Regions from separate parts of the Fictibacillus sp. NRS-1165 genome, predicted to be linked through region 4. Evidence: riboswitches for the same ligand, from Rfam matches in the RefSeq annotation. Region 4 holds a riboswitch; each other region holds the start of a gene.
What was found. Region 4 has a riboswitch for S-adenosylmethionine ahead of mtnW (2,3-diketo-5-methylthiopentyl-1-phosphate enolase). Riboswitches for the same ligand answer to the same signal wherever they lie in the genome.
Positions count from the first base shown of each region.

Region 1: another riboswitch for S-adenosylmethionine. It lies ahead of ABHN01_RS14135 (methionine ABC transporter ATP-binding protein); the one in region 4 lies ahead of mtnW (2,3-diketo-5-methylthiopentyl-1-phosphate enolase).
Region 2: another riboswitch for S-adenosylmethionine. It lies ahead of metX (homoserine O-acetyltransferase MetX); the one in region 4 lies ahead of mtnW (2,3-diketo-5-methylthiopentyl-1-phosphate enolase).
Region 3: another riboswitch for S-adenosylmethionine. It lies ahead of ABHN01_RS04155 (alpha/beta hydrolase); the one in region 4 lies ahead of mtnW (2,3-diketo-5-methylthiopentyl-1-phosphate enolase).

Region 1 covers NZ_JBDPNU010000028.1:32,204-39,917, forward strand. Annotated here, with positions in the region: gene ABHN01_RS14125 (anti-sigma factor domain-containing protein) at 9-1,247, shown strand; gene ABHN01_RS14130 (hypothetical protein) at 1,350-1,652, shown strand; SAM riboswitch class I at 1,776-1,888, shown strand; gene ABHN01_RS14135 (methionine ABC transporter ATP-binding protein) at 1,976-3,001, shown strand; gene ABHN01_RS14140 (methionine ABC transporter permease) at 2,994-3,659, shown strand; gene ABHN01_RS14145 (MetQ/NlpA family ABC transporter substrate-binding protein) at 3,690-4,517, shown strand; gene ABHN01_RS14150 (RDD family protein) at 4,614-5,048, shown strand; gene ABHN01_RS14155 (metallophosphoesterase) at 5,077-5,922, opposite strand; gene ABHN01_RS14160 (carboxymuconolactone decarboxylase family protein) at 6,081-6,455, shown strand; gene sufC (Fe-S cluster assembly ATPase SufC) at 7,173-7,714, shown strand, end outside.
Region 2 covers NZ_JBDPNU010000026.1:182,309-190,022, reverse strand. Annotated here, with positions in the region: gene ABHN01_RS13560 (fructosamine kinase family protein) at 1-244, shown strand, start outside; gene ABHN01_RS13555 (DUF2238 domain-containing protein) at 236-484, opposite strand; gene proC (pyrroline-5-carboxylate reductase) at 969-1,805, opposite strand; gene ABHN01_RS13545 (cysteine dioxygenase) at 2,006-2,578, opposite strand; gene ABHN01_RS13540 (cell wall hydrolase) at 2,754-3,347, shown strand; gene ABHN01_RS13535 (universal stress protein) at 3,393-3,881, opposite strand; SAM riboswitch class I at 4,006-4,114, shown strand; gene metX (homoserine O-acetyltransferase MetX) at 4,199-5,293, shown strand; gene ABHN01_RS13525 (MDR family MFS transporter) at 5,324-6,928, opposite strand; gene ABHN01_RS13520 (TetR/AcrR family transcriptional regulator) at 6,953-7,714, opposite strand, start outside.
Region 3 covers NZ_JBDPNU010000012.1:96,643-104,356, forward strand. Annotated here, with positions in the region: partial or broken gene ABHN01_RS04125 (succinate--CoA ligase subunit alpha) at 70-283, opposite strand; gene ABHN01_RS04130 (D-2-hydroxyacid dehydrogenase) at 431-1,396, opposite strand; gene ABHN01_RS04135 (TIGR00366 family protein) at 1,601-2,932, shown strand; gene ABHN01_RS04140 (putative protein N(5)-glutamine methyltransferase) at 3,113-3,883, shown strand; gene ABHN01_RS04145 (thermonuclease family protein) at 3,948-4,823, opposite strand; gene ABHN01_RS04150 (hypothetical protein) at 5,100-5,333, shown strand; gene ABHN01_RS04155 (alpha/beta hydrolase) at 5,320-6,150, opposite strand; SAM riboswitch class I at 6,290-6,396, opposite strand; gene ABHN01_RS04160 (bile acid:sodium symporter family protein) at 6,613-7,590, shown strand.
Region 4 covers NZ_JBDPNU010000004.1:130,711-138,424, forward strand. Annotated here, with positions in the region: gene ABHN01_RS01880 (carbon-nitrogen family hydrolase) at 1-476, opposite strand, end outside; gene ABHN01_RS01885 (pyridoxal phosphate-dependent aminotransferase) at 574-1,746, shown strand; SAM riboswitch class I at 1,831-1,939, shown strand; gene mtnW (2,3-diketo-5-methylthiopentyl-1-phosphate enolase) at 2,028-3,269, shown strand; gene ABHN01_RS01895 (2-hydroxy-3-keto-5-methylthiopentenyl-1-phosphate phosphatase) at 3,266-3,928, shown strand; gene ABHN01_RS01900 (methylthioribulose 1-phosphate dehydratase) at 3,925-4,566, shown strand; gene ABHN01_RS01905 (1,2-dihydroxy-3-keto-5-methylthiopentene dioxygenase) at 4,595-5,131, shown strand; gene ABHN01_RS01910 (AI-2E family transporter) at 5,236-6,375, opposite strand; gene asnB (asparagine synthase (glutamine-hydrolyzing)) at 6,524-7,714, shown strand, end outside.

The sequences.
Region 1 (7,714 bases), on a different contig from region 4:
TATGTGGGATGAAAAATGGTGTTTTAATGGAAGTAAAGAAAGGAAAAGCCGTTTTATTAACGAAAGATGGCTGTTTCATTACCGTAAGAGTACCACGCGGAGAACATCCGGTGGTAGGTATGGAATACAGTATTTCAAGGTTTACAAAAAGCAGGGTACGACGATTGCTCTTTCCTTCTCTTTCACTTACTATAGGAGCATTGCTTATATATGTTTTATTTTCAGGAGTCTATCCACTGGGCCGCAACGACAATACTGTTGCGGCTTATGTGAGTTTTGATGTAAATCCGAGTCTTGAAACGGGAGTTAACCATGATTTGCAAGTCATAAAAGTTAAAGCCTACAATGCGGAAGGCAAAAAAATTCTCCAATCATTAAATCACAAAAAAAACGTAAGCCTCTCCCAGTTCGCCTCATCTTTGCTGAATGCCTATGAAAGCAAGGGATATTTAACAGAAAACCCGGATGTAATGATTGGTACCACGATTGTGGACGCCGAAAATGATAAACTTTCATCTTCATTGGATGAAGCGGTTTCATCCATAAAACGAAATGCCGCGGTCTTTAATACGAAAGCGGCTATCATGGTAAAAAGTATTAACACGGAAAAACGGAAAGTCGCCCAAAAGAACGGGGTATCTTCCGGTAAATATATGATGTACCTGGATGCGAAAAGAAAAGATAAGAATATATCTCTTCATCAAGTGAAGAACATGTCATATACCGAACTAAAGGAAAAGATCGAACCTGATCGCAAGCTTCCGAAAAAAGAAATAAACCATAAAAAGAAAATCTCAGAAAAAATGATAAGACACCCAAGAACTATTGAAACGATAACCATTAAGACAAGCTCTTTGCAGGGCACCTCATCTAAGGAGATTGTATCCAGACCGGAAGACCGACAGGCAGAAAATAACCGAGTTACTGGATCGGAAAATCAGAAGGTCCGAAAAATGGAACAGGGGAAAGGTTCAAAAGCGGTTAAGCGTCATTCCTCAAAGACTATACAGAAACCAAAACCTAATCATAAACAGCCAGCAGATTACACGCGGCACGGAAAAAATACCAAGATGAAAACTGTTCCAAAACACCCTGATGCTTCTGAAAAGATAAAACATGAGAACCACGATAAGAAATGGGGCAATAATGAAGAAACACCAAAGGCAACCCCGTACAGGCACCATGAAAAAAAGGCCTGGAAAAAAGCAAAACCAAAAAAATTAAAAGTACATGAAAAAGCAAGCTAATAATCGACAGGGCGTATGTAATCTGTCGAAGGAAAATTCAAGGAAGACATCCTCCTCCTCCAGAACATTTACCTATAGATGTTTTTTAAGAGGGGGATGTTTATGGATTGGATTCAATGGCAGGAAAGGGTTCAAAATACAGCCTTTCTTCAGCCGCTCATTGGAATGGGAATTCCTCATGTAAAGGCTGAAGCAGAATGTATATATTTTTCCTTTACAAGTAAAAGCAGCGGTTCTAAAAAAACATTGATGATATCGGGCAGCCGGGGTGAACTTCAAGAGATGCTTGACGGCCATTATCGGCTTAGCGATTTAATCAAGCAAAAGAAAGTGACCTTTTCGGGTACGTACAGAGAACAGCTGAAACTGGAATCTCTCCTCTTTTTATGCAAAAAGAATTCCTAAGTCAAAAGAAACGGGTCTTTCTATCTAAAATTTATGAACAATGGATTGACACTCCCCAATGGGTAATGTTAAAATTCGAAACGTGTAAAGAAAAGCGAACTAAATAGCGATTAACAAAATTCGTTCTTATCGCGAGTGGTGGAGGGACTGGCCCTGTGAAACCCGGCAACCGTTAAGCATTACCTGCTTAAAAAGGTGCCAAATCCTGCAAAGCAGCCTGCTTTGGGAGATGAGTGACGGTGCATATATAAATGATTATGCCCTTCTGCTCATGACCTGCAGAAGGGCATTCTTTATTTTAAGAAAGTGAGGGATACAGTCTCTTGATAACATTAGACGCAGTTAAAAAGATTTTCCAGACGAAAGACGGAGCGGTAAACGCGGTTGACCATGTTGACCTTTCCATAGAACAAGGAGAAATTTTCGGGATTATTGGATACAGCGGGGCAGGGAAAAGTACGTTGATCCGTATGCTCAACATGCTGGAAAGACCGACGAGCGGAGATGTTACTGTAGCCGGAAAAAATCTTTCCCAGCTCAGTAACAGGGAGCTGCGGAAAGCTCGTCAGGAAATCAGCATGATCTTTCAGCACTTCAATTTACTTTGGTCCAGAACGGTAAAGGAAAATATTGCTTTTCCACTGGAGATTGCAGGTGTACCAAAAGAGGAGCGCCAAAAACGAGTCGATGAACTGATTAAGCTTGTCGGACTCGAAGGGCGTGGTGAATCGTATCCGTCCCAATTGAGTGGAGGACAAAAGCAAAGAGTGGGGATCGCTCGTGCTTTGGCGAACAATCCTAAAGTTCTTCTGTGTGATGAGGCGACTTCGGCTTTGGACCCGAAAACAACGGACAGCATCCTTAACCTATTGGTTGAGATTAATCAAAAACTGGATTTGACCATCGTTCTTATTACACATGAGATGCATGTGATCCGAAAAATCTGTCATCGTGTAGCGGTTATGGAAGATGGCAGGATTGTGGAACAGGGTCCGGTTCTCGATGTTTTCAGACATCCGAAAGAGTTCATTACGAAAGATTTTGTCAAGCAAATAACGGAGCCGGAAGAAACAACGGATATGATCAAACAGCTGGCCTCTGAAAAGCCGCAAAGCAAGATTGTTCAGCTTACTTTTGTTGGCGGAAGTGCGGAGCAGCCTGTTATCACTGAGGTGATCCGAAAATTTGATGTTCATGTGAATATCCTTCAGGGCAAGGTATCCCAAACGCAGAACGGACCGTATGGAACCTTGTTCATTCAACTGGAAGGTGCCGATCAAGAGGTCGATGAAGCGGTAACCTATATGAATGGGCAGAAAGTAGAAGTGGAGGTGATCTCATATGAATAATCTTTTTCCGAACGTGGATTGGGCGCAAATGTGGGCCTCTACCGGAGAAACGCTATACATGACAGCAATCGCTGTCCTCGCCACTTTTATTATCGGTCTTTTCTTAGGGTTGGCATTATTTTTAACGGGTAAAGGGAACCTATGGGAGAACAAGTTTTTTAACTTTGTCATTGCAGCAATCGTAAACATCTTTCGATCCATACCGTTTATCATTCTCATCATTTTATTGATTCCGCTAACCCTTTTCTTAGTAGGATCTATGCTTGGAGCGAATGCGGCACTTCCTGCTTTGATCATCGGCGCTGCACCGTTTTACGCCAGGATGGTCGAGATTGCACTTCGGGAGGTTGATAAGGGAGTCATCGAAGCGGCAAAATCGATGGGTTCCAGCAACAGTCAAATCATTTTTAAAGTTTTGATTCCTGAAAGTCTCCCCGCACTGATTTCCGGTATTACGGTCACGTCCATCGCGCTTGTCGGCTATACAGCAATGGCGGGAGTAGTTGGAGCGGGAGGGCTCGGAAATCTGGCATTCCTTGAAGGATTCCAGCGTACGCAAAATGATGTAACGTTTGTCGCTACTGTGATCATCCTAATCATTGTATTTATCATCCAGTTGATTGGGGATAATGTAACTCGTACCATTGATAAACGTTAAGGTCTATATTACACAACCAGGAGGAGCAACATGAAAAAAATTATCGCAATCGTCCTTATGCTTGCACTGACAGCAGCACTTGCTGCCTGTGGGGCAAACGGAGGAAAAGAGAAGAAACTTGCTGACGATAAAATCGTTGTGGGAGCATCCAATGTCCCTCATGCTGAAATTCTTGAAGCGGCCAAGCCTTTAATGAAGAAAAAAGGAATTGATCTTGAAATCAAAACGTTCCAGGATTATGTACTGCCTAACAAAGCGCTTGCGAACAATGAGATTGATGCTAACTACTTCCAGCACGTTCCATATTTGAAATCTCAAATGAAGGAAAACAAAAATTATAAGTTTGAAAATGCCGGTGGTATCCATCTCGAACCAATCGGCGTTTATTCTAAAAAGTACAAATCATTAAAAGAGCTTCCAGATGGCGCAACCATCATCATGAGTAACTCTGTTGCAGATCATGGACGTATGTTAACCCTTCTTGAACACGAAGGCCTGATCAAACTGAAAGCAAGTAAAGGCTACAATTCCAAAATCAAGGATATTGCAAAAAATCCTAAGCATTTAAAATTTAAAGCAGACATAGAGGCGGGCCTTCTTCCAAAAGCGTATCAAAAGGGAGAGGGAGACGCTGTCCTGATCAATACGAACTATGCGATCGACGCTGGGTTGAACCCTCAAAAGGATTCAATTGCCATTGAAAGCGCCGATTCACCATTTGTAAATATTATTGCTGTACGTAAAGGTGACAAAAACGCTAAAACAGTAAAAACGCTCGTTGAAGTGCTCCATTCTAAAGAGATCAAAGACTTTATCAATCAGAAATATAAAGGTGCCGTTGTACCGGTAAACAAATAAATTATTTCAATGAGGACAGCCTTTGGGCTGTTCTTTTTTTTGTCCATTAGTAATATTTGTAAGATGATTTATAAATTCGTTGTGGGGGGATGGATGATGGAAGTGCAGCAGCCGGCTGGTTTTTGGATCAGGCTAGGAGCCTGTATACTGGATGGACTTATTATCGGTATTATTTTAGCGTTCATCGGATTTTTATTTACTGGAGACTTTATATCAGAAGATCCGGGTGGCGATTGGTTTACGAATGTTGTGAGTTTTCTTTATGCGCTTTTGCTGCCAATCTTCTGGAGTGGTTATGTGATTGGCAAAAGAATCTGTGGCATTCGGATTGTAAAGGCAGATGGCAGCAAGCTTGGGTTTGGGGCGATGGTCATGAGGGTGTTGATCGGGGGCCTTATTTACGGGCTCACGCTAGGCATTGCATTGATTGTCAGTGCCTTTATGGTCGGTATACGAAAAGACAAAAGGGGCATTCATGATTTGATCGCAGGGACGTATGTTACCCACCTTCCCCCTCAAAAGGAAGGGTAAAGATAAAAATAAGACGGCTGCTGCCGTCTTATTTTAATGTGATCGATGTGATTTCGGGACGGCAGAAGAAACGGAAGGGGAGGTGAGTCGTCCCCATTCCTCTGTTTGTGTAGAGAAATTTGTTTTCTGCTTGATAAAGCCCGCTATGATATTTTCTGCCCATTTTAGAAGTGACGATGGGACCGAACAGGGGCAAGCGGATTTGGCCGCCATGGCTATGGCCAGATAGCTGCAGATCAACAGGGAACTTGGTGCTCACCTTAAAATAGTCGGGTTCATGAGCCAGCAGAAAGGTACAGCGTCCCTCAGGGATACCGGCTAGCGCTCTTTCGATATCCGCTTCTCCCCTTAAGTAATCATCCAGTCCGGCGATGTACAGTTCATCTTCTCCCTTTTTAATTCTCCTATTTTCATTGATAAGGAGTTCAAACCCGCTTTTGCCCAATAGCTCTGAAATCGTATGGATGTTTTCAAGATAATCATGATTGCCAAGCACGGCCAATTTTCCATAGGGAGCATTGATTTTTTTTAAGTAAGGCAAACTCTTGACAGCAGATTTCAACGATCGGTGGGAGTTGACTAAATCGCCTGTGAAGACGACCAGATCGGGGTTGAGTTTCTGAATTTCAACGGCCATTTTTGCAATATGTTTCGCTTTAAAATGAAAACCTAAGTGAAAATCACTGATATGAACGATATGGAATTTTTTAAAGCTATCAGGCAGCCTCTGGATTCTTATCTCTATTTTGTTCAGATCAAACCAATAGGGCTCAACAAAAGCGGAATAAAAAGCCGCTGCACCGGCTGCAGCTGCTAGACTGCCTATTCCGATTGAACCAGCGATCAATGATTTTTTTATTTTTTCCTCTTCCATCTTATACTCCTTTATTCAGCCTCTTTTAGCCCATTATATTCCCATCATCTGAATTCTTTAAGCAAAACGTTCCGCTGTTCCATGAAAGAAAGGATAAGAAGAGAAGCAATAACTCATACTAAATTTTGTCTATCTTAGGACAGGAGGATGAAAAGGATATGGAACATCATGAAATGTCTGGATATAACTCAACACAGCACCATTTAATCCGTTACAAAGAAGGTTTAGCGAAGTACACAGATCATATGCCAGAGGTGGCTCATTCTTTTAATGAATTTACTCGACATTGTTTCAAGGAAGGTGAAATCTCTGAAAAAAACAAGCAGCTGATTGCTTTAGGGATCAGTATTCATGCCCAGGATGAATATTGCATCATCTATCACACCAAAGGCTGTTTGGACCAGGGCGCCAGTGAAAATGAAATTCTTGAGGCCGTTGGTGTTGCGGCAGCCTTTGGAGGCGGTGCGGCAATGAGCCAGGGTGTAACACTCGTTCAGGAATGCATACAAGAACTTAAAAATCCTATGCAATAAAGCCGAAAGAGTTCCTATATTGGAGCTCTTTTTTTGTATTTCCTTACATCAGGGAGCTTTTGAGAGGATATATAAGGATGTATGAGTCAGTATGCATCAATATAAGGAAACCCCTTCATCTTTGTAAATATGGCGTTGAATGGAATTTGAAGCACGCCACGGGTGTTTGTTACGCTATACTTGTTGATTTAGTGTTAATAACACGAAAGGATGATTCATTATTCACTCGATAAAAGTAAATCATACTTCTGAAATGGAAAAAGCACTGCAAAAGAATCATGGAATTGGTTATGCTGAATATGAACGTAATCTAGAGAAACGGATCACCATAGAACAATCCAGGGAAAAAGAATATCAAAAAAGTTTAGAAGTCTCTAATGAAATGGAACGAAAAATTCTATAGTATAGGTAGGGGGGATCAGCATTCAATGATGGATGCTGATTTTCTGTTTAAAGAAGTACTGGATGAAAAATGAGAAAAGGAGCCTAGGAGGCCCTCAACAAAAAGAGCGTGCGTCTGTGTAAGAGTTCCAGTGTTTTCGAACTTCAGCAACGCACTTGCGCTTTTCTTAATCCAATCGTTCCTGCAGGTTGAAGATAAAATAAATTTGTTATAATATTAGAATGAGAATAAATTGAGAATGGAATGAGAGAAGCTTTCATTCTTGTTCACATTAACAATATATTTCACTGAAATATAAGATGGAGGTAAATTTTATGTCTACACCTAATTTAAAGATTGAAAACCTGCGTGTTTCTATCGAAGACAAGGAAATCATCAAAGGTTTAAACCTTGAAATAAACGGCGGAGAAATCCATGCGGTCATGGGGCCAAATGGAACAGGTAAATCAACCTTATCTTCAGCGTTAATGGGACACCCCAAGTACGAAGTAACTGAGGGGCAAGTAACTTTCAACGGCGAAGACCTTTTTGAGATGGAAGTAGATGAGCGTGCAAAAGCAGGACTTTTCCTTGCTATGCAATATCCGAGCGAAGTGAGCGGTATTACCAATGCGGACTTTTTGCGTTCTGCCATTAACGCACGCCGTGAGGAAGGCCAAGAAATCTCTCTAATGAAATTCATCCGTGAACTTGACAAAAAAATGGAGCTTCTTGAAATGGACAGCTCTTTTGCGCACCGTTACTTAAATGAAGGCTTCTCCGGCGGTGAAAAGAAACGTAATGAAATTCTTCAATTGATGATGATCGAACCTAAGATCGCGATCTTGGACGAAATTGACTCCGGTCTTGATATCGA
Region 2 (7,714 bases), on a different contig from region 4:
ACCTGTTCTCATTGATCCGGCAGTTCTTTACGGCCATCATGAGATGGATTTGGCTTTCACAGAGCTGTTTGGCGGTTTCTCAAGTGATTTCTATCAAGCCTATACTCATTTTCAGCCACTGGATCAAGAGTATCAGGACCGTAAAGGACTTTATCAATTATTTTATCTGCTCGTTCATTTAAATTTATTTGGAGAAGCATACGGTCCCCCCGTGGATCGGATTTTAAAGAAATATTTATCGTAATCTTTCCAGCTGGTGATCATGAAAGCGGAACAGCAATCCATAGGCAATAAGCGAGCCGGCAAAGGACAGTGACATGTCCCATTGGGAGTCCCAGATATCCCCTTGGGTTCCTAGACAATCTTTGGTAGTACGGCCGGCAATAATGGCAGCCATCCATTCGATGATCTCATATGCAGCCGCCAGGGAAAGGATGATACTTATACTGAGAATTACAAGCCAGAAACGGCGAGGAAGGCCCACTGTCTTAATAAAACTTCTCTTAAGTGTATTACCGTGCCTCCCTTAAAGAAATGTCCGAATCGATCGATTTCGTTTCAGATTAAAGGTGTCCTGACTCGAGTTCAAAGAGGGGAACATCATCGTACGTATACTGGCCGCCAATAAACATCAAGATCAACACGAAAGAAAAAATGCAGTAGAAAAAATGAAGTAGGAAAGAGTGGTAAACTGAAAATATTTATAAGTAAATATGAGGTTAAAAATCGGTAGAACGGCTGGTGCCACTTCAAGAATCCAAGTATACGGACCGGTTGGCCGGATGGCCGACCAAATCAATACAGAAGCCGTTATGGCTAATATACATGCATGATATCCTGCACGTTGTTTTACCATTCGTCCATGTTCCTCCCAAACAGCCTTTTTATCAGTATGACAGACACAAATGGCTGTTATACCTTATGTTGCATTTTAAAAAACATCGCCCGTTTAAGGCGATGTTTTTTTATCATACAGACACTTTTTCATACTCTTTTCGGATGGCAGCCGATCTTTCTTTTGCACTTAAAATGGCCTCGGCAAAAGCCTGGCCTGCTTTGTTTTCTTTTAGTGCTTTTAATCCTGCTGCGGTCGTACCATTTGGCGACGTTACTTTTTTCCTCAGTGATTCAGGGGAAGCCTGAGTATCCAACACCATTTTACTGGCACCGAAAACCGTTTGGGCTGCTATCTCCCTCGCAAGGTCCTCATCGAATCCTTCAGCTTGGGCTGTTTTTTCAATATGCTCCAACACATAGTAAATGTAAGCCGGACCGCTGCCCGCTATTCCTGTAAACACATCCATCTGTTCTTCATCGATCACTTTTACACGGCCGATCGCAGAAAATAACTCTTTTGCCAGTTCAATATGTTCCATTGAAACGGATTGTCCGCCGGTTATCGCTGTGATGGATTCTCCAATGGTACTTGAGGTGTTCGGCATAATCCTGATGACCGGCTGTCCCTCAGGAAGAATTTCTTCCATGAAACCCGTCGAAATTCCAGCGAGAACAGACATTACAATTTGATTAGCCTTTACCTTCGGTTTCAGTTCAATGAGCGCTGTTTCGGCGTCTTTCGGCTTCATGGCCAAGATGATGAGATCTGCTTCTTGTACTTGGACTTCACTGTAAGGAAGAGCAACCACTTTATAATTTTTCATTAGTTCAATTCGTCGCTGATCATTTTGTTTGTTTGTCATCACAATGTTGCTGGGCGGTAATTTTTCCTGATTGACCATTCCGGCAGCAATCGCCTCGGCCATGGAACCTGCTCCAATAAAAAGCACTTTTTTTGTTTTTAACATGCAACCTCTCCTTATTGCTGTGTTAAGTTCACTTAAGGTCCTATCTTAACATGTTAAGAAGAGGTTTCAACCCTTTGATGGAACATCGTCCGTTATAGGCAATAATCTCTTAAGAAAGTGAGAATGAGTGATGATAAATAGGACAGGTTGTAAGAAATTATAGAAAAACCTATTAAATCACTGGATTTGCGAAAATAAAATTATGGCTTGGCATGCTGTGGCGGAAGAAGAATCGTCTTCAGCAGCTGTCGTTGTTCATCCGGCCACCATGCGCCACAATCTTCGGAGACAATGCAAGCTGCACATTTTTCAAGGTCAAATACTTTCATACCTGAAATGGGGGGAGAGTAGACATGCAAGGTGATCAATGGTTTCTTTTCATAAGTACCCATCTTATGGATCATGCCTCTTCCCACATTCAAAAGTGAGCCCTTTTTTTCAATCTCCTTTTTTACCGCCACGGGCAATCCCCCTGGCTGCAATTTATACAGCGTGTGGTTTGAGGATCCAGATATAACTTGTACCCACCCAAACGACCGCCCGTGGTCATGCGGTGAGCAATCCAAGGTCTGAGACCAGGCCATGACCAGAATTTCTACATGGTCGCTCTTAAAAATTAATTTCCTGCCATAAGGTTTATTTTCTGGATTCATCACAAAAGGAGCGGCGTCAGTTTCAGCCGCCTGTAGTTTTTGGATCGCCTCCAGCAAATCGTCTGAAGAGGGAAAAACGAGCGGAGAAAATATTTTTTCGATTCTTTTAAGGAACGGCACGTTATCATCCTCCTGGTGTCATTGATCTATAACCAGTATATTGGATGGTCACAAAATAAATGAAAAATCCGAAACATAACCCTTAGGGGCTGAGCAAGTCCGCAAAAAATGGGTGTACAGGAATCGTCCATAGGCTTTTGACGAAACGAAACGATTCAAGGAGGTACAAAATTTTATGTATAAAAAGATCGGTTTAATTACAGGGATAACAGCCATTGCGCTTTCGATCGCGGGAGGAACATCTGCAAGCGCACATACGGTTAAAGAAGGGGATACGTTATGGAAGCTTGGACAGTCTTATGACGTTTCCTACGAGGATATTAAAAGGGACAATAACCTGGAAGGAAATATCATCCGCCCTGGTCAGCAATTAAATATACCGGCTGTTAAAGGGGTTAGCCAGGAGCGGGCAAAAGCGTCTTCCGCAGATAAAAGACTGCTGGCTTCCCTCGTTGAATCCGAAGCGATGGGTGAAAGTTTCGAAGGCAAAACAGCAGTCGCCGCTGTTGTTTTAAACAGAGTAGAGGCTGACAGCTTTCCGGATTCGATTCAAGGCGTCATTTTTGATAAAGGGCAGTTTCAGCCGGTATTTGAAAACAACCTGAAAAAGCCTTCTTCACAATCTGAGAAGGCGGTGGAAAAAGCACTGGCGGGATATGACAATACAAATGGCTCGCTTTTCTTCTATAATAAAACAACAGCGGTAAGCCGCTGGCTCGACACTAAACCAGTGAATAAAGTGATCGGAAACCACACATTCAGCAAATAATGAAAAACAGCCTCATCCCTGTCATCAGCAGAGATTGAGGCTGTTTTACAATTTACTCGTACTTTTAATGCTAAGACCCGACACCTCAATCTTATGGCTGTTCCGGGCAATCAGTACATCACAAGTCGCATGCCTCGTAATGTATTGTGACACGCTTCCAATAAAAATGCGCTCCATCGCGTTTAAGCCTGTTGCACCGCAGACAATTAAATCAGCGTCATGCATCGAAGCAAATGACAGGATTTCGGTTTTGGGAGACCCGTAATTGGATAAAGTCTTCACATGTTTTAATCCAAGTTTTCTGGCCTTTTGTTCATAATCTTCGAGTAGGGTTCCACCATGGTTTTTGCCAGATCCCTTTTCAATATCCACAGTACCTGAATCCATGGGAGCCGCAGGAATCCGCTCCTCAGAGATATGGACAATCAAAAGCTGGGCATGATATTCCTTTGTTATTTCAATCGCTCTGTAAAAAGCTACTTCTGAAGATTCCGATCCATCTACACCTACAAGAATTTTCTCATAATATGGCATATAAACCCCCTCTTTTTCGTATGCTTTATAAATTCTTTCCCTTAAATTTTATTTGACAAACGTGGGAGAGTACGGTAATTTGGAACATATTAAAGTATTTATTATTTGAAAAATTCATAATTAACTCTTATCAAGAGTGGTGGAGGGACTGGCCCGATGATACCCGGCAACCTTTAGATTTATTCTGAACAGGTGCCAAATCCTGCAAGGCAAAAAGCTTTGACAGATAAGAGAAGGTCACGCCCAAACGGATGATTGCACCTCTCTGAATCTTTTAGAGAGGTGCTTTTTTGTTATATAAATTGGGGGGATATCTGTTGGAAAATACAAAGCTGCCTGCTGTCAATCATACAGCAGCAATAGGAGAACTAACATTAGAATCGGGTAAGGTGCTGAACGATGTACATATCGCCTACCAGCGGATTGGTGCAGCGGACGCGCCTGCGATCTTCGTATGCCATGCACTGACAGGCAATCACTATACATTAGACAGCGAGATAGGAGAAGGATGGTGGACAGGGTTATTAGGAAGCGGGGAATATATTGATTTGGGCCGATACCAGGTGATTACTACAAATGTGCTCGGTGGCTGCGATGGCTCAACCGGAGCACTTTCCATCAATCCCGACACAGGTGTGCCGTACGGACCGGATTTCCCTGTCATCACGATTAGAGATATGGTGCATGCGCAAAAAAAACTTTTAGATGTTCTCGGGATCAGACGATTGGAGGCTGTAATCGGCGGATCGCTAGGAGGCATGCAGGTACTGGAGTGGGGCTTGCTGTATCCAGATTATATGGAGCGCTTAATTCCCATTGCCGTGACACCGACACTAAGTGATTATGCGATTGGTTTTAACGCGGCCGGCAGATCGGCCATCATAAGTGATCCTTTATGGAATAACGGGAGATACAGCCCTGATTGCGGGCCAAGAAAAGGGCTCGGCATTGCCCGCATGATCGGTATGCTCACCTACCGTTCAGGACGTTTATTCGACCACCGTTTTCAGAGGAAACAAACCGGAAATTGGGAAACCATACAGGAGGAAGCTGTGTTTTCGGTGGAATCGTATCTTCATTATCAGGCGGATAAATTAGCCGACCGATTTGATGCGAACTGTTATCTCACTTTATTAAAAGCGATGGATACTCATGATATTGGCAGGGGAAGAGGTGGAGTAGCTGCCGCTTCACAAAATTATAATGTACCTATGCTATGTGTTGGGTTTTCCGGGGATCTGCTTTACCCGGTTGATTCGATGCAGGAGTTTATTCTTTTGGTCCAATCAGGAAATAAAGAGGCACGTTTTCAAGAGGTAAATACAATGTTTGGCCACGATGGGTTTTTGACCGAGTTTGATAAGTGGGGAAACCTGTTCGCGAATTTTATGAGAGAAACAATAAAGACATGAGGTAAATTTCTCATGTCTTTATTTAATGGTTTATTCAACAGCTGGTTTTTCAACAACCATCGACTTATCAGCCGGTGCAGATTGTTCTGGCCGCTGGCGGCTGATTCTCCCGCCACCGACAGATAAAGCGACCAATATACCCGCGCCAATAAAAATCAAGCCCGTTAAAAAGACGGTGGTGAATGAATTGCTCCAGGCAGTCTGTATGGAGTGAATCACCGTATTTTTAATGCTGCCAGGCAGTTTAAGAAGGTCGGGATGGATTAAAAGGCTGAACAGAGCATCCGTTTTGTCTGCGAGTTTTTGAAAGAGCCCTTGAAGCATCGGGTTCGATTGTTCACTCACGACATCTTTCATTTTTGTCTCTAAGGAGTGGTTCATTACTACGTTTAAGACGGTAATACCAATCGTACCTCCGATCGAACGGAAGAACGTAGAAGCGGACGTTACAGCTCCCAGTTTTGATTTTGGAAATTCGTTTTGAATAGCGATCATCAAGGTCGGCATGACGAGACCCATTCCTAATCCCATAACAATCATGTAAGCATAGGCTGTTAATTCCTTAGAATCTACACCCATCGTACTCATTAAGTAGAACCCGACAGCTGTAATAATCATACCGACCGTCAGTACGGTTCGGTAAGGAAGTTTCAATAGAAGTCTTCCTCCGATGATGCTTGCGAGGATAAGAGAGATCATCATAGGTGTCATGGTGGAACCTGCTTGTGTTGGTGTGACACCCAGGATCCCCTGCATAAACATCGGCACGAACATGATCGCGCCAAACATCCCCAAACCAAGCAAGAAACCTAAAGCGTTGGTTGTTGCGAACACACGGTTTTTAAATAAGGAGAGATCCAGTACAGGCTCTTTTGCTCTCTTTTCTACAAACCCAAAAACGATCATGAGAACGATGGAAGAGCCGAAGATCAATCCGCTTTCCATTGAAACCCATTCAAATTTATCTCCGCCAAACGTTAACCCAAGCAGCAACAGGACGATGGCTGGAATCAGTGTGATGATTCCAAGATAATCGATATGGACTTCGTCTTTTGGCCTTACCAATTCATTTTTCATCCCAACGAAGATAAGGATGGCAGACAGGATACCAAACGGTACATTAATTAAGAAAATCCAGTGCCAGCTGATCGTGTCGACTAAAAATCCACCGATGAACGGACCGATGACGGAGCTTAACCCAAAGATTGCTCCAAAAACACCCTGCCATTTTGCACGCTGTTCCGCTGTGAAAATATCACCTATGATGGTTTGGGAAAGGGGCATGATCATTCCGCCGCCTAGACCCTGCAACCCTCGGTAGAAGATCAATTGTTCCATGGAGGTAGCCGTTGCACATAAGCCGGAACCAATGACGAAAATGACGGTACCGATTAAATAAAGTGAACGGCGCCCGTATAGATCTGAAAGCTTCCCGACGATCGGAATAATCGTAGTCGAAGTGATTAAATAGGCGGTTGTTACCCAGGCAAAAATGGAAAAACCATTTAGTTCGCCGATAATGGTAGGCATCGCAGTACCGACGACCGTCTGTTCCATTGCACTGAAAAACATTCCGATAATAAGGCCTAATAAGACCATATTACGGTTGATAGGTTTCTGTTGTTCAATTTTCATAGGATAGTTCTTCTCCATTCTTTTTTATACTATTTGAATCTTTAAGTGCTGTGCTATTTCTTTACAATACGGTTTCAACTCAGAAACTTTTTTTAGATTGGCGAGTACTCCTTGAATGGAAAATCGATCGGGTGCCTTCTGTTCAAGGCACCTTTTTAAATAATCAATGGCTTTGAGGTGTAAGTCGTAATCCTCTTCATCCATTCCGAGTATATCGAGCTGATCCTTCATGTTAGCGACGATTTCCCTCAAGACATCATCAGCGCAGCTGGAATGGTCGGAAAAGTAAGCCTTCACCATTGTTTCTTCCATTAAAGGAGGACCACCTTCAAGCAGAATTCCGTCCACCAAATGATCCATCCGCTTGAGAATATAGGCAGGGAGCCGCTCGATATCCAAAGGTATTTGGCTGACAATCATCAATTTCACAAAGATCGTTCGTATTCCGTCCAACAATAGGGAGAGATCATACAGGTAAGGGGCAGCTTCAGACCCGTAAATCTCCATGAGGGTATCTTCATACCACGTCTTCATTTCCATCTGCATCTTTCTCATGTAGCGGTGAATATCTTCATTCATGGCGACGGCTTGTTCCCGAAAATGCATAATTATAAAATCTTTATGTTCTGCGATTTGTTTCAGTTGTACAAGAATCTGCTGTTTGAATTTTTCCCTCGGGTCCATGTTCAATTTATCCACTGCTGTAATTTGAGCCTTCATGTTTTCATGGTTGTATTTAAAGATCGACAGGAGCAGTTCTTCTTTGGATTTAAAATGAAGATAGAA
Region 3 (7,714 bases), on a different contig from region 4:
AATTTGAGGATCTACCGTTTTGATTTTTGCTACATAATCTCTTAGGTTTTCCCAATCAGAGAAACCGGCCTGGCCGCCAATAAAGCCTACCACTGGTTTTGCCATGTTGGCTTTGATCCACTCCGCAGCTTCCTCTTCAGCACTGCCGCCAATTTCGCCACTCATGATGACCGCATAGGTCTCCGGATCTTCATAACGCTCTAAGGACGTCAATGAAATTCGTCCCGTTGACAGCGTTGGACTGGCTGATTCCCGCCTGTGACATCGTCATCTGCATCACGGAACACATCCCCGTATTGAATATGTTAAAAGTCAGAAGATACATGAGAGGCAAAAGTGGATTGCCGCTCCTTCCTTAAAATTGGAAACAAGTTGCGATACGCTGTGTTCATTTCTTACGATAGGAAAGGTGAAAGAAATATCAACACTGTTAATAGCCTTTCGTGTAATCCACCTTGTTGATGGAAGGAGACTCTCCCTTCACATAATGCCTTAAATTAGGAATCAGGATGTCCTCGATCACCCGCTGGTCGTAGTATTGAGTGGAGCCGGCGGTATGAGGAGTGATAATGACATTTTCCATTTCCCATAGCGGGCTGTTGTCCCCGAGCGGTTCGGTCTCGAACACATCCAGGCCGGCTCCTGCAATCTCACCACTTTTCAAAGCCTGGACGAGATCTTCTTCGACCACGATATCACCGCGTCCTATATTAATGAAGAAAGCGGACTCCTTCATAAGCTGGAACTCCTTTTGGCCAAGAAGCCGATGAGTCTCTTTCGTTAGCGGCAGTGTCACCACGACATAGTCGCATTGTGGTAGCAGGTCATGCAGCTGACTGGAGGAATACATTGTATCGATGTATTCTTCCGGCTTTCCGGAGTGGCGCATTCCCAGTACCGTCATGCCGAACGCCTTGGCGATCTTGGCGGTTTCTTTTCCGATGGCACCAGTACCGAGGATACCGATGGTCTTTCCATGGATCTCAAGTTTAAGATTGGAATGGTCCCAAGTTTTTGACTGTTGGTTGCGTACATAGGTGTGAATCTTGCGTGTTAGCCCGAGCATGAGAGCAAAAATGGTCTCAGAGATCGGGTGGGCATGTACCCCGTTGGCGCTGGTGAGGTGCACATTGTGGCTTGAAAGCTTCTCTAACGGAAGGCTGTTCACCCCGGCACTCCATGTTTGAATCCACGTTAGAGGTGAGTCCTCTTTGTTAATCGTGTATTCCTCCATCCCTTTTTTCCATCCGGCGATCACTTCAGCATCAGGTGCTTCCTTTTGCCAGATCTCCTTATCCCTGCCGGTGACGATGGTCCATTCCGGTATCACCTCTTGTATTTTTTCCACATAAGAAGAATCCACATTTTGAGCGATCAGCAGTTTTCGAGCCGTCATCCTATCCCATCCTATCTATGTATTTTCATTTAGTTTAACAGAAGGAGGAGAATTTTTGTGGTGCCAGGCACCGCGTTTTGACACTTGTGTAATCGCGGTGACTGGCACCAAAATAGGATAAAAGACAGACAGGATTTTTACATCGTTTAGATGAATGCTTATTCAGTGTACTTTTAAAAAGTTCAATATTAATAGGAGGAAGAAATGAAAGCGCTATCGAACTTCTTTACTGCCCTTGTACAAAGGTTTTTGCCTGATCCGTTTGTTTTTGCTTTGATTCTCACCATCATTCTATTTTTGTCAGGCGTTATTTTTACCCATCACAGTCCGATTGAAATGGTCGGGTTCTGGGGATCGGGTTTCTGGAATCTCCTGGCTTTTGCGATGCAGATGGCTCTTGTCCTGGTGACAGGGCATGCTCTTGCGAGTTCGCCACTTATTAAAAAATGGATGGTTAAGCTAGCCAGCCTTGCGAAAACGCCAGCTCAAGGCGTTATTCTGGTTACGCTCGGTTCTGGGCTCGCTTGCTTTATCAACTGGGGGTTCGGACTCATTGTCGGTGCTCTGTTCGCAAAGGAGGTGGCCAAGCGGATTCCGGGTTCGGATTATCGTTTCCTGATTGCCTGTGCGTATATCGGATTCCTCACCTGGCACGGAGGACTATCAGGATCTATACCGCTTGTAGCCGTAACTCCGGGAAATCCGATGGAAAAAACGGCGGGGCTAATCCCGCTCACGGATACTATTTTTACAAGCTATAACTTGTTTATTACGCTCGCGCTGCTCATCATCCTGCCCATCATGACAAGGCTAATGATGCCGACTGGAAGAGATGTGATCGGCATTGATCCGAAGATTTTGGCGGAGGACGAGGCTTCTGCAGCAACGGCGATCGCCCCGGCTGAAGTAAAACGCACGTTTGCCGTGACGATGGAAAACAGCAGAATCCTCAGCCTGGCTATCGCTGTGCTTGGCTACTCGTACATCGTCTATTACATAGTGGAGAATGGTTTTAAGATTGATATTAATACCGTTAACCTGCTGTTCTTTACGACAGGCCTTCTTCTGCACGGCACACCGCTGTCTTATATGAACGCGGTTGCCAATGCAGCAAAAGGGACGGCAGGCATTTTAATTCAGTTTCCGTTCTATGCAGGGATCCAAGGGATGATGGAGCTGTCAGGCCTGGGAGGTATGATCACCAACACGTTTATCTCGGTTTCCAACCCGTCCACCTTCCCGTTCTTTGCATTTTTGAGCTCAGGTTTTGTTAACTTCTTCGTGCCGTCCGGCGGAGGGCACTGGGTCGTACAGGGGCCGTTCATCATGCCGGCCGCAGAGCAGCTCGGCGTCGATCCTGGCATCGCAGCGATGGCGATCGCCTACGGTGAAGCATGGATGAATATGGCGCAGCCGTTCTGGGCGCTGCCGGCACTGGCTATCGCAGGCCTGGGTGCCAGGGACATCATGGGATACTGCGTGACCACCCTTCTTGTATCGGGTGTCATCTTCACGATTGGGCTGTCGTTCTTTTAAGGTAGTGGCGTGCCCGTTTGGCGTGCCAGGCACCGCCATTACACAAGTGTGTAATCGTGGTGCCTGGCACCAAAATAATAGCACCAAAATAATAGCACCAAAATAATGGCACCAAAATAATGGCACCAAAATAAAACTAAAGAGGTAAAACACGTGAATGTAGATCTTTCAAAAGATACCATGTTTTCCACGGTTGTCTTCAGGCTAAGGAGTGCTGGCTGTGTTTATGCCGAGGAAGAGGCCCGGCTGCTTATGGATGAGGCGGAAACACCAGCACAGCTGGATGCTATGATAAACGAGCGAATGGCAGGTTATCCTCTCGAACAAATCGTTGGCTGGGCAGAGCTATGCGGTTTCCGCATCGAAGTGGACCCTGATGTTTTTGTCCCGCGGCGCCGAACAGAGTTCCTGGTTGCCCAAGCAGCAAATATTATACGGCCGGGAGATATTGCCGTTGATCTTTGCTGCGGATCAGGTGCTGTAGGTGCAATACTTGCAGCCAGCCATGAAGACATCCAGCTGTACGCTTCAGACATTGATCCCAAAGCGGTTCAGTGCGCTCGCCGAAATATTGATGCTTTAGGTGGCCATGCATATCAAGGTGACTTATACGAACCTCTCCCAGAAACCCTCCGCGGCTCCGTTAATGTTCTGGTTGCAAATGCTCCCTACGTACCGACGGATGCGATCGGGTTGCTGTCTGCTGAGGCCCGTCTCCACGAGGACCGAATAGCACTGGACGGCGGTAAGGACGGCCTCGACATCCAGAGGAGGGTGGCTGCTGGTGCGCCAAACTGGCTGGCACCTGGAGGCTATCTTCTGGTGGAGACCAGTGACCGGCAGGCACCGCTATCTCTAGCAACTTTTACTGAAATCGGATTGTTGTCAAGGGTGGTCCGCTCCAGTGAACTTGAATCAACGGTTGTGATGGGCATGAAACCAAAAACCTAAAATGAAAATAAAAAGCCGCATCAGGAGTAAACAGCTGATGCGGCTCTTACCTTTTTAACACTGATTAACGCTGTGATTTTCGATAACCTGCTTTTTGAGCTTCAGCCTCGGAGCAGAACATGACCTCGGCTTTCGTCCGGTCATAGTATTCTCCGCCAGGCATGTGGTAGATACCCGATTGGTTTCCTTTAATGTTGCAGCTGCCTTTTGGTTCCTCAGATGTTTTTCCTTGATTGCCCTGATTGTTTGCTTGTGAACTCCCTCCAGAAACCGTTCCGTTTGCTCGGCTGTCTTTCGCTTTTGCATGGAATCCGTCTTGTTGGGCGTAGTTCTCGATCGACCATATTCCGATCCCTGCTTTTTGAGCTTTTTTCTGTGTGGCACGGAACTGATCAACGTATTTCGTGTTCGGCGGGTATACATATGCCACACGGGCAAGGCCTTTTTCCAGGAGCAGCTGGTTAAAGTTTTGCTTGCCGATCCATATGTAAGCGAGCAGTCTTCCATATTTATCGCGCTCCGAAACGTCCAGCTCCACACCGACTTTTTTGCCGGTCAACTGTGATTTCGTAAATTTAGAGCTTTCCGGTCCGAATGGCTGAACACCAAGCCTCGGGTGTTTTGTTTCAGGTGAATCGATGAGAAGCATGCGAATACGTTCTTTTTTTCCATTCCTAAGCTTTACGTCCAATGTATCGCCGTCAATCACATATGTAACGGTAGCCGGGATGCCATTTACTGCGTTTTGTCCTGTGGCGGTATTGGTTTTAACATTATTTGACGAAGGGTTTTCTTGTTTGGCCGCAGGATCATCTGCATTGTTGCCCGGATTTGTGCTTGTTTGGGCTGAATTAGGCGATTGGGCACATCCTGAGCTAAAGACGGCGGTAAGCAGCAGAATGATTAGTCCAGTTAGAATTCCATTTGATTTTGTTTTCAAGTTGATCTCCCCTTATGTTTTAAAACGTTCAAGATGGGCAGCGGGTCCGATTAAAAATACAAAAGCTATTATACTACGATATGGAATGGAGAAGAACAATATGGTTAAGTTTAGCGGCTCTTTTGAATAAGAAATAAAAAAAGGGGTTTTTGTATGCAGGGTGAATGTAAAACTCTGGGATGAAAGTATTGCGATGGGAAGGCAGAAAGCGCAAAATTCAAATACATAGAGGATGTGAAGGATTGAGCAAAACTAGTAGCTGAGGTCATTCTGCTGATGCTCAGCTTGATTTATGTAGTAGCACGAGTCACGCAAAAAGCATTGTATTTAGACAGGTTTTCGGTAAATGCTGAAAATCCCGTGCGTTTTCATTGGAATACAATTGGTATCAACACAGGCTTTATTAAAGAGGATCCAGGATCGGTCTATTATATTTGGATCACACCGGTCTACATCGCCGTACTGCTTGCCCTCCTCTTAACGATCATGGCTGTTGTCAAGAGGAAATAGAAGTAAGGGTGCCAGGCACCTTCAAAGGAGAAGAACTCTTAGTGAGCCAGGCGGTGGTCGCAGCAATCAACTTATTGAAGTGAGGGATGGAAGAAAACGTATGGTTAGCTCCTTTAATGAGATGAATGTTGCTGTTTCCACAGGCTCTTTTTCGTGTTTTCTCAAAAAATTCACTGCAATAATGGGCCGAAATGTCTTTGTCATCTGTACCATGAACAAGCAGCACGTCACCGGTAAATCGGGAAAGCTGATCTAACGGGTGAAACTTTTTAAGCGACTGCATGAATGTTGTGGTCAGGGAATAACCCAAGTGATCCACATACCCTTTAATAAATAAGTTGCTGTATTCTTCTTGTCCAATGATTTTTACGATATCTTCAAACGGTTTTCCTACCGCCGACCAGAGGATCAACCGTTTTACCCGTTCGTCGCGGTCTGCAGAGTGTACGGCGACCGCGCCTCCAAGGCTATGGCCGAGCAGCGTGATTTGATCGGGATCAATGCCAGGCAGCTGCAGGGCAAAGCTGACAGCAGCATGGGTCTGGTCAATCAAGTCTTTAAAGCAATGTTCACCATAGTTTCCTTCGCTTTCTCCGCATCCCGCATAATCAAACCGAATGACTACAAATTGATTTTTTGAAAGGTGCTGAGCGGTTTTAACAAACAAGCGATCTACTCCGATCCGATTGCTTGTAAACCCATGGCAAATAACAACGACTGGCCGCTTGGATCGCTCTTTGCCTACGGGGGAATCTGGATAATGTACAGTTGCAGTCAGCTTTTTTCCTTTCCAGTGGATACAGTCATGCTTTTCCATATGACCAACTCCTTAAATTTCAGTTTTTATAAATAACTATTCTTATCTATTTACTTGGAATTAGGATGTTAAAGAACCCCTTCCTATGTTCACTGAAACATAAGAAGGGGTTGAAGAGACCGAAGAATGATCAACACAATTCTTATCTTCCAAGCAACTCGGCTTGTTGAAATTGGCACAGTGCTCTAAAAGAGTCTGTTGCCGAGGTTTCTCAGGGTCAATTCCCTCCACCTCTCTTGATAAGAAGTATATAATTTTATTTAATGTAAAATAAATTTAAAAGTTTGTCAATTGGAAAATCCTAAATTGGGACAACTCATTCAAACCGGTATGTATACATCCTATGCTATTTTTTTATTTTGGTGCTATTATTTTGGTGCCTGGCACCAAAATCTAAAATATTTTATACTGTAAATTAATAAACTGTTAGAGTAATAGACTTAGACCGGAAGAAGGATAAATGTGATAGAAAAAATAAACCAACAGCTTGAAAGATGGATGCCATTTATTACACCCGCAAGTGTCATCCTAGGAATTTTGCTTACGAACGAACTGAAGAGCTGGCTTTTTTTAGTCCCATGGATCTTTTCATTCATGACATTTTCAGGTAGTTTAGCATCTAATTTCAATCATCTCCGCCATACACTTTCCCGGCCGTTGCCCATACTGACAGCACTTATCATCCTGCATATCGTGATGCCGATGTGGGCATGGGGAGTCGGACACATTGCGTTTTCCTCTGATACTCATACCATCACCGGACTTGTATTGGCAATGGTTATACCGTGCGGCGTGACAAGCAGCATATGGGTGTCCATCTATAGAGGCAACAGTACCCTCGCGCTTTCCATTATATTGATTGATACACTGTTATCACCGATCGTCGTTCCTTATAGCCTGGCGCTATTTGTTGGAGAGACCGTTTCCATTGATGAATGGTCCATGGTAAAGGACTTGCTGATTATGATCGTTATTCCGTCTGTCATCGGCATGCTGCTGAATCATTGGACAAAAGGAAAGATAAAAAACACGTTTGGCAAACGAATTTCGCCTGTTTCTAAAATCTGCATGAGTGTTGTGGTCGCCATCAATGCTTCGGTAGCTACCCCCTATTTGGTCCATGTGAACGGCAAACTTTTGTTGATTGGCTTGTTCGTTCTGTTTATTGCGGCCAGCGGATACTTAATATGCTGGCTGACCGGTATGTTTTTTGGTTGGAAAAGAGAAACGGTCATAGCCCTTGTTTTCAGTGGAGGGATGCGTAATATTAGCGCCGGTTCTGTTATTGCGCTCACCTACTTTTCACCGGTAACTGCAGTACCTGTTGTTGTCGGGATGCTGTTTCAGCAGATCCTGGCCTCCGTTTATGGCCATGTGTTAGCAAAACACTACGGCAGGCACGATGTTCATCCTAAAGAGAGCAGGAAGGCCGCTGTATAGTCAAAAGCTGGTGCCAGGCACCGTCATTACACATGTGTGTAAACGCGGTGCCTGGCACCAGTTTGCTCATTTCCCTTTCTTAACGGATAGGATGAAACGTACCAGCAATGTTTCGAGCTGCTCA
Region 4 (7,714 bases):
ATATGGGCACGGATCCATTCGGGAAATCGGATATCATAGCAGATGACGCCGGCAGCAGGAACGTTTTCGAGCATGAAATTTCCTTTACTTGACCCCGGAGAAATAAACTTTTCTTCCTGCATGAGACGGATCAGATGGAGTTTACTGTATTCGCCGGTCATTTCTCCTTTTCGATTAAAGGCGTACAAGGTGTTAAAGATTCCTTTATCCGTTTTCTTAGCAACGGAACCTGCAACAATATTTACTTTGTATTGACGGGCAAGGGAGCTCATTATCCGTTTGATCTCCTCGCCGTTTGCATCTCCGATCACATCCAGCCTTTCGAGATCGTAGCCCGTAGTCCACAGTTCAGGTAGAACAATGACATCCGGTTTGTTCTCTGCCGCTTGCTCGATTCTTTTCGATGCCCTCTTTATATTTTCCTTGGGTTTGCCAAGCTCAATATCCATTTGTATCGCTGCAACAGTAAGTTTCATAAGATCCTCCATTAAAAAGTTTTGACAGATTTTTAATAAGCGTATAACATAATTCATTAGAATTTCAAGAAAATTACGAAAGACAGGATGTGTAACTGTGAAACAATTCCAGCAAGCAGAGGCTTTAACTCGTCTGCCTGAACAATTTTTTGCAAAGCTGGTTGGGAAGGTAACCGCTGTAGCTGCTCAGGGGCATGATATCATCAACCTTGGCCAGGGGAACCCCGACCAGCCAACGCCTCCGCATATCGTGGCTGCTTTGCAAGAGGCTGCCCTTAATACGCAATATCATAAGTATTCTCCCTTTAGAGGTTATGATTTTTTAAAAGAAGCGGTTGCTCAATATTACAAAAGAGAGTTTGGCGTTGGCCTTGATCCTTTAAAAGAAGTAGCTGTCTTATTCGGGGGAAAGGCAGGCTTGGTGGAAATCTCCCAATGCATTTTAAATAAAGGTGACTTGGCCCTTGTTCCAGACCCTGGTTACCCCGATTACTGGTCTGGACTTGCCATGGCGGAAGCTGAGATGTGCATGATGCCTCTAAGAGCAGAAAATGATTTCCTGCCGGATTACTCTGAAGTGTCTAAAGAGGATGCAGAACGGGCAAAGCTTATGTTCTTGAACTATCCTAATAACCCAACGGCCGGGGTGGCAACCATTCCTTTCTTTGAAGAAACATTGGCATTTGCACAACAGCATGATATCCTTGTTGTCCATGACTTTGCCTATGGAGCGATTGCATTTGACGGTGATAGACCGGTGAGTTTTCTTCAGGTTCCTGGGGCAAAAGAACAGGGGATTGAAATTTATACGATGAGCAAGACTTATAACATGGCTGGCTGGAGAGTTGGTTTTGCCATCGGGAACGAAAGTGTGATTGAAAGCATTAATCTCCTTCAGGATCACTTCTATGTCAGCCTTTTTCCGGCTGTACAGAACGCTGCAGCAAAAGCACTCCTAGGGCCGCAGGATTGCGTTGAGCACCTGGTCGATATGTACGAGAATCGGCGCGATGTGTTTATTTCAGGATTGAAGAAGATTGGCTGGGATGTGACTGCCCCTAAAGGATCTTTCTTTTGTTGGCTGCCTGTACCTTCAGGATTTACATCTGAAAGTTTTGCAGATTATCTTCTCGAGCATGCGCATGTCGTTGTTGCACCAGGAATCGGCTTTGGAAAAGAAGGCGATGGCTATGTGCGTGCAGGGCTCTTAACGGATGAGAACAGGTTAAAAGAAGCTGTGGACAGGATCGCAAAGCTTAAATTATTTTGAGAGATTCCTTTTTTAAGAGATTGACAGATTTTTTGTTACCTGTCATAATCACAAGTAATTCTAACTTTCAAACAATTGTATTTTCTCTTATCAAGAGCAGGTGGAGGGACTGGCCCGATGAAACCCGGCAACCGGCTTATCCTTTAGGATAAAAACGGTGCTAATTCTTGCAGCGTCAGCTGGCAGATGAGAGGAAGCGGTATCTTTGTGTATATTATGCCTCTTCCCTCGGGAAGAGGTTTTTTATTGGAATAAATCTATGCTTTCGGAGGGATTTCAGCATGGCGACAATAACAGCAACCTATCTGGTTCATGATCCAAAAGGCAACTTTGAGAAAAAAGCGGAAGGCATTGCACTGGGATTAACCGTAGGTTCTTGGACGGATCTGCCAGAATTGCAAAAGGAGCAGCTGCGAAACCATAAAGGACACGTAGTGGAAATTACGGAATTGCCCGAGGATGAAAGGGTCAATCAATATTTTGGCGCTCCCAGAAAACAGGCGCTTCTTAAAATTGCCTATCCTGCGGCTAACTTCACACCAGACTTACCCGCAATATTGACTACCGTTTTTGGAAAACTGTCACTGGATGGAGAAGTAAAGCTGATCGACCTGGATTTTTCCGGGCAGCTCGCTTCAGCTTTTCCCGGACCGGCTTTTGGAATTGAAGGGGTCCGTAATCAGCTTGGTGTATTTGAAAGACCTCTTCTTATGAGTATTTTCAAGGGGGTCATCGGGAGAGATCTCCAATATTTTAAGAACCAGTTAAGAGAACAGGCACTGGGTGGAGTAGATCTTGTCAAGGATGATGAAATTCTTTTTGATAATCCCTTGACCCCTTTTGAAGAAAGAATTAAAGCAGCTAAAGCGGTATTAATGGAGACAGAACAAGTGACAGGACATAAAACACTTTATGCCGTAAATCTGACTGGCCGAACGTATGACCTGAAAGATAAGGCGAAAAAAGCGGTGGAGCTTGGGGCAAGTGCATTGCTCTTTAACGTATTCGCCTACGGGCTTGATGTTTTGCAAAGCCTGGCTGAAGATCCTGACATCAGCCTTCCGATCATGGCTCATCCTGCTGTATCTGGGGCGATTACTCCATCAGAATTTTATGGGATCTCCAACCGGCTGCTTCTCGGCAAACTGCTCCGACTAGCGGGTGCGGATCTTGTCTTGTTCCCTTCACCATATGGCAGTGTTGCTCTTCGCAAAGAAGATGCAATCGGCATTGCAGGTGAGCTGACAGAGAAAGAACCTCACCTGAAAGGCGCATTTCCTGTCCCTTCAGCCGGAATTCATCCGGGTTTAACACCTCTTTTATTGCAGGATTTTGGAGTTGAATGCATCATTAACGCTGGAGGCGGGGTGCACGGGCATCCTGGCGGAGCAGTGGAAGGCGGAAGAGCTTTCCGTGATGCCATCAATGGGTTGCTTCTGAACAAATCGCTTGAGCAGATCAGCCAGGAAAGCAAACCGTTAAAGCAGGCGCTGGACCTATGGGGCAGGCTGGTAAAAGCATGAGCAAGAGGAAAATAATATTTTGTGATTTTGATGGTACCATCACAGAAAAAGATAACATCATCGATATTATGAAAAATTTTGCTCCTAGGGGCTGGGAATATACAAAAGATCAAATTCTTAAACAGGAGATCTCCATTCGCGAAGGAGTGGGTAAACTCTTTTCCCTTATTCCTTCGAATAAGAAAAATGAGATCGCGGACTATGTTCTCTCTACAGCAAAACTGCGTGAAGGATTTAAAGACTTTGTTGCTTATACGAAGGAAAATAACATTCCCTTATATATTGTCAGCGGAGGCATTGATTTTTTCGTATACCCTATGCTCAACGGAATCATTAACAAAGAGCAGATTTATTGCAACGGAAGCAGTTTTCAAGGGGAGAAAATACAGATCCTTTGGCCGCACTCGTGTGATTCAGGCTGCAATAATGATTGCGGCTGCTGTAAGCCTACTATACTGAGAGGCTTTGATTCCTCTACCTACGAAAAAATTGTAGTTGGGGATTCAATCACAGATCTTCAAGCTGCCAAGATTGCGGACAAAGTGTTTGCGAGGGATTATTTGATCGAGAAATGTAAACAACACCATATTCCCTTTATTCCCTTCTCTACTTTTTATGAAATCATAGAGTTTCTCGAGGAAAAGGAAGTGACAATTTGAGTACGCTTGAAGCACTGTGGACAGAACTGGCTGATATTAAGGATGAATTGGCGCTTAGGGACTGGTTTCCTGGAACAAGTGGAAACTTGTCCATAAAAGTGAGCAATGAACCGTTGAATTTTTTAGTTACCGCAAGCGGCAAGGATAAACGCAGAAGAACGAATGAGGATTTTCTTTTGGTAGATGCAGAAGGGATAGCGGTTGATCCAACGCATCTCCGTGCCTCAGCAGAAACCGGTCTTCATGCAAAAGTTTACCAGCTGACCGATGCGGGCTGCTGTCTTCATGTTCATACAGTAGACAATAATGTGATTTCAGAACTGTATGGAGACGAAGGTCAAATTACCTTCAGGGGGCAGGAACTGATAAAAGCCTTTAACATTTGGGAAGAAGACGGTGCCATTACGGTTCCCATTATTGAGAACTATGCCGATCTTAAAACTTTGGCGGAATGCTTTGGAACAGTGATCGGTCCTGATACAAGAGCGGTCCTTATCAGGAACCACGGCATCACCGTGTGGGGAAGGTCGGGATTTGAAGCGAAAAAACACCTGGAAGCATTAGAGTTTCTATTTTCCTATCATATTAAATTGAAATCGCTGCAGAAGCTTCACGATGGGCAACCATCACTTCTATAAAAATTGATTAAGCATAGGGGGATTCCAAATGGCACAATTACGTTTTCATGACAACAATGAAAGATATGAAGAGCTTGAGAAGGTCAGCCAATACCTTGAAAGCCAGGGAGTCATTTACGAAAAGTGGGACATTGAAAAACTTCCTTCTCACCTGAAAGAAAACTACTCTCTAAGTGATGAAGAGAAAGATGAAATTATCCAGGTCTTCAGAAAAGAGATTGATGATCTATCAGAAAGAAGAGGATACGTCACCGAAGACATCATTGCGCTGTCACCGGAGACACCCAATCTTGATGAACTTTTGAAAAACTTTTTGGCTGAACACCACCACTCGGATGACGAAGTACGGTTCATTGTAAGCGGGCATGGGATCTTTGCCATTGAAGGGCCAGAGGGCAGATTTTTTGACGTAGAGCTTGAGCCGGGGGATCTTATCTCTGTTCCCGAAAATTATCGCCATTACTTTACGCTCATGAATGATCGCAAAGTTGTAGCCGTACGTATCTTTAAATCAAAAGAAGGCTGGGTGCCGATCTACGAGAAACAGGAAGCTCAAGTTAAATAATGGTAGCAAACTGCAGCAAGGGATGTTCCCATGCTGCAGTTTTTTTAAATACAGGAGAACCGCAAAACAAAACAAATGACGTGCTGAACCAGCACGTCATTTGTTTATGAAATAATCTTATCTTCTTCTGGCTGCTGTTCGCCCGACTGCTCTCTGCGCAGCTTAATGAGGCTGTAGGTGTGAAGAACGATGACCTTGAGCACGGCATAAACGGGAACAGCGAGTATCAATCCAAGCAATCCACCAAGGCTTCCTGCAACGAGAAGGATCGATATGATGGTAAGAGGGTGAATATCCAGCTTCTTTCCCATCACCTGAGGGGAAATGATGTTGCCTTCGATCTGCTGAGCGATCACCATAACGATCAATACTTTTACAATCATAAATGGAGAATCAATCACGGCAACAATCAATGCGGGGATTACACCAATGATCGGTCCGAGAAAAGGGATTACATTCGTAAACATCGCAATCACAGTAAGCAGAAGGGAATAGTCAATCCCTATGATCAGATAGCCGATATAGAGAAGAATTCCTACACATACACTGACAAGAATCTGCCCTTGAATATATGAACTTAATGCCATATCCATATCAGCAAGGATTTTAATGCCGTTTTTTCTCTGTGCCGGCTGCAGGAGACGGAGCACCATACGAGGAGCTTTTTCTCCCTCCTTCAGCATGTAGTACAAGATAAAAGGGACCGTAACGAAAACCATAATAATACTTGTGATTACACTAATAAAATTGGTGACGCTCGTGCCGATTGTAGCTGCACTCTTTGAAAGGTATTTCGTAATCTTATCAGAGAGGTCATTCATACTGAACTGGCTGTTTTCCTGAAAACGGCTGATCCATTCATTGTTTTGCAGTTCAGCCACTTTTGTACGGATCGCATCAATAAGAAACGGTGTATTCTTGATCAGGCTGTTAACCTGATGCTGAAGAACAGGGCCGATGGAGTAAAACAAGAGAACGAACAGTCCGATGGCTGCTAAATAAATCAGCAGTATGGACAATGTTTTCGGTACTTTTCTTGCATGAAGAAAAGTAACGATCGGCCTGAACAGATAATAGAGAACACCGGCAAGCAAAAAAGGGAAAAACAAAGTTTGAACAAGCACGACAAAGGGACGGAACACAAAACTTATTTTTGTTCCTGCCAAAATGATTAAAAAGACAAGCAGAATAGCATAACCGAAACGAAAAGCTTTGGATTGAGGCATATCTTCACCTGCGATCATTAGAATATATCTCATTATACATGCTAGCTTGCTAGCTTTTCAATTGTGCATTGTTCCCTATCCTATACCGTGAACCATTATTACTTACCTGCATAAAGTAAGTATTGGGCACTTATGGAAGGATGAAACAGCATCCGTAAAGGAAAGGATGATGACTGTGTGCGGGATAACAGGGTGGGTAGACTGGGAGCACGACGTTTCACAAGAGAATAAAACACTAATTAAAATGGCAGCAACCTTATCGAAGCGCGGTCCGGATGCTTTAAACGTATGGAGCCGGACACATGCCGGCTTCGGCCACGCAAGGCTGGCAGTCGTGGATCTTGAGGGCGGCACACAGCCGATGACAAGAGGTGCCGGGAACGCGGCATGTACCTTATGTTATAACGGGGAGCTATACAACACGGAGGACTTAAGAAAAGAACTGCTGAAAAAAGGATACCGCTTTGAAGGGCATTCAGACACAGAAGTGCTGCTTGTTTCCTACTTGGAATGGGGCGAGAGCTGCATCGATCACATTAATGGAATCTTTGCTTTTGCAATCTGGGATTCGAAAAAGGAAAAGGTGTTTTTAGCACGGGACCGGCTTGGAGTTAAACCCCTCTTTTACTCTATAGCGGGAGGGCGTCTTCTATTCGGCTCAGAATTAAAGGCAATACTGGCCCATCCGGATATAAAAGCGGAACTGGAGAGAGAAGGGCTTCAAGAGGTTTTGGGGCTGGGGCCATCCAGAACACCAGGCCATGGCGTGTTTAAAGGTATCAGTGAACTTAGGCCGGGCCATGCGTTAACGTTTGATAGGAACGGCAAAACACTGTGGCGGTATTGGAACATTAAAAGTGAACGCCATTCTCATACGCTTGATGAAACAGTAGCCAATGTAAGAGGGCTTGTTGTCGATGCCGTTCAGCGGCAGCTTGTGGCTGATGTGCCGGTTTGTACTTTTTTATCGGGAGGACTGGATTCAAGCGTAATCTCAGCAATCGCGGCTGAACACTTTAAAACAGAGAAGAGAGGACCGCTCCATACGTTTAGTATTGATTATGTAGATAACGATAAATATTTTCAAGCGAGTGACTTTCAGCCGAATGCCGACGGCCCTTATATACAAAAAATGGTGGAGGCGACTGGCTCGGTCCATCACAGCTGTGTGATCGATACAGAGCTGCTCGTTAATCACCTAAGGGAAGCCGTCACAGTAAGAGACCTCCCGGGGATGGCAGATGTAGACTCTTCATTAATATGGTTCTGCCGGCTGATTAAAGAGCAGTCTACTGTAGCCCTTTCAGGTGAATGTGCAGATGAAGTCTTTGGCGGTTATCCATGGTTTCATAAACCT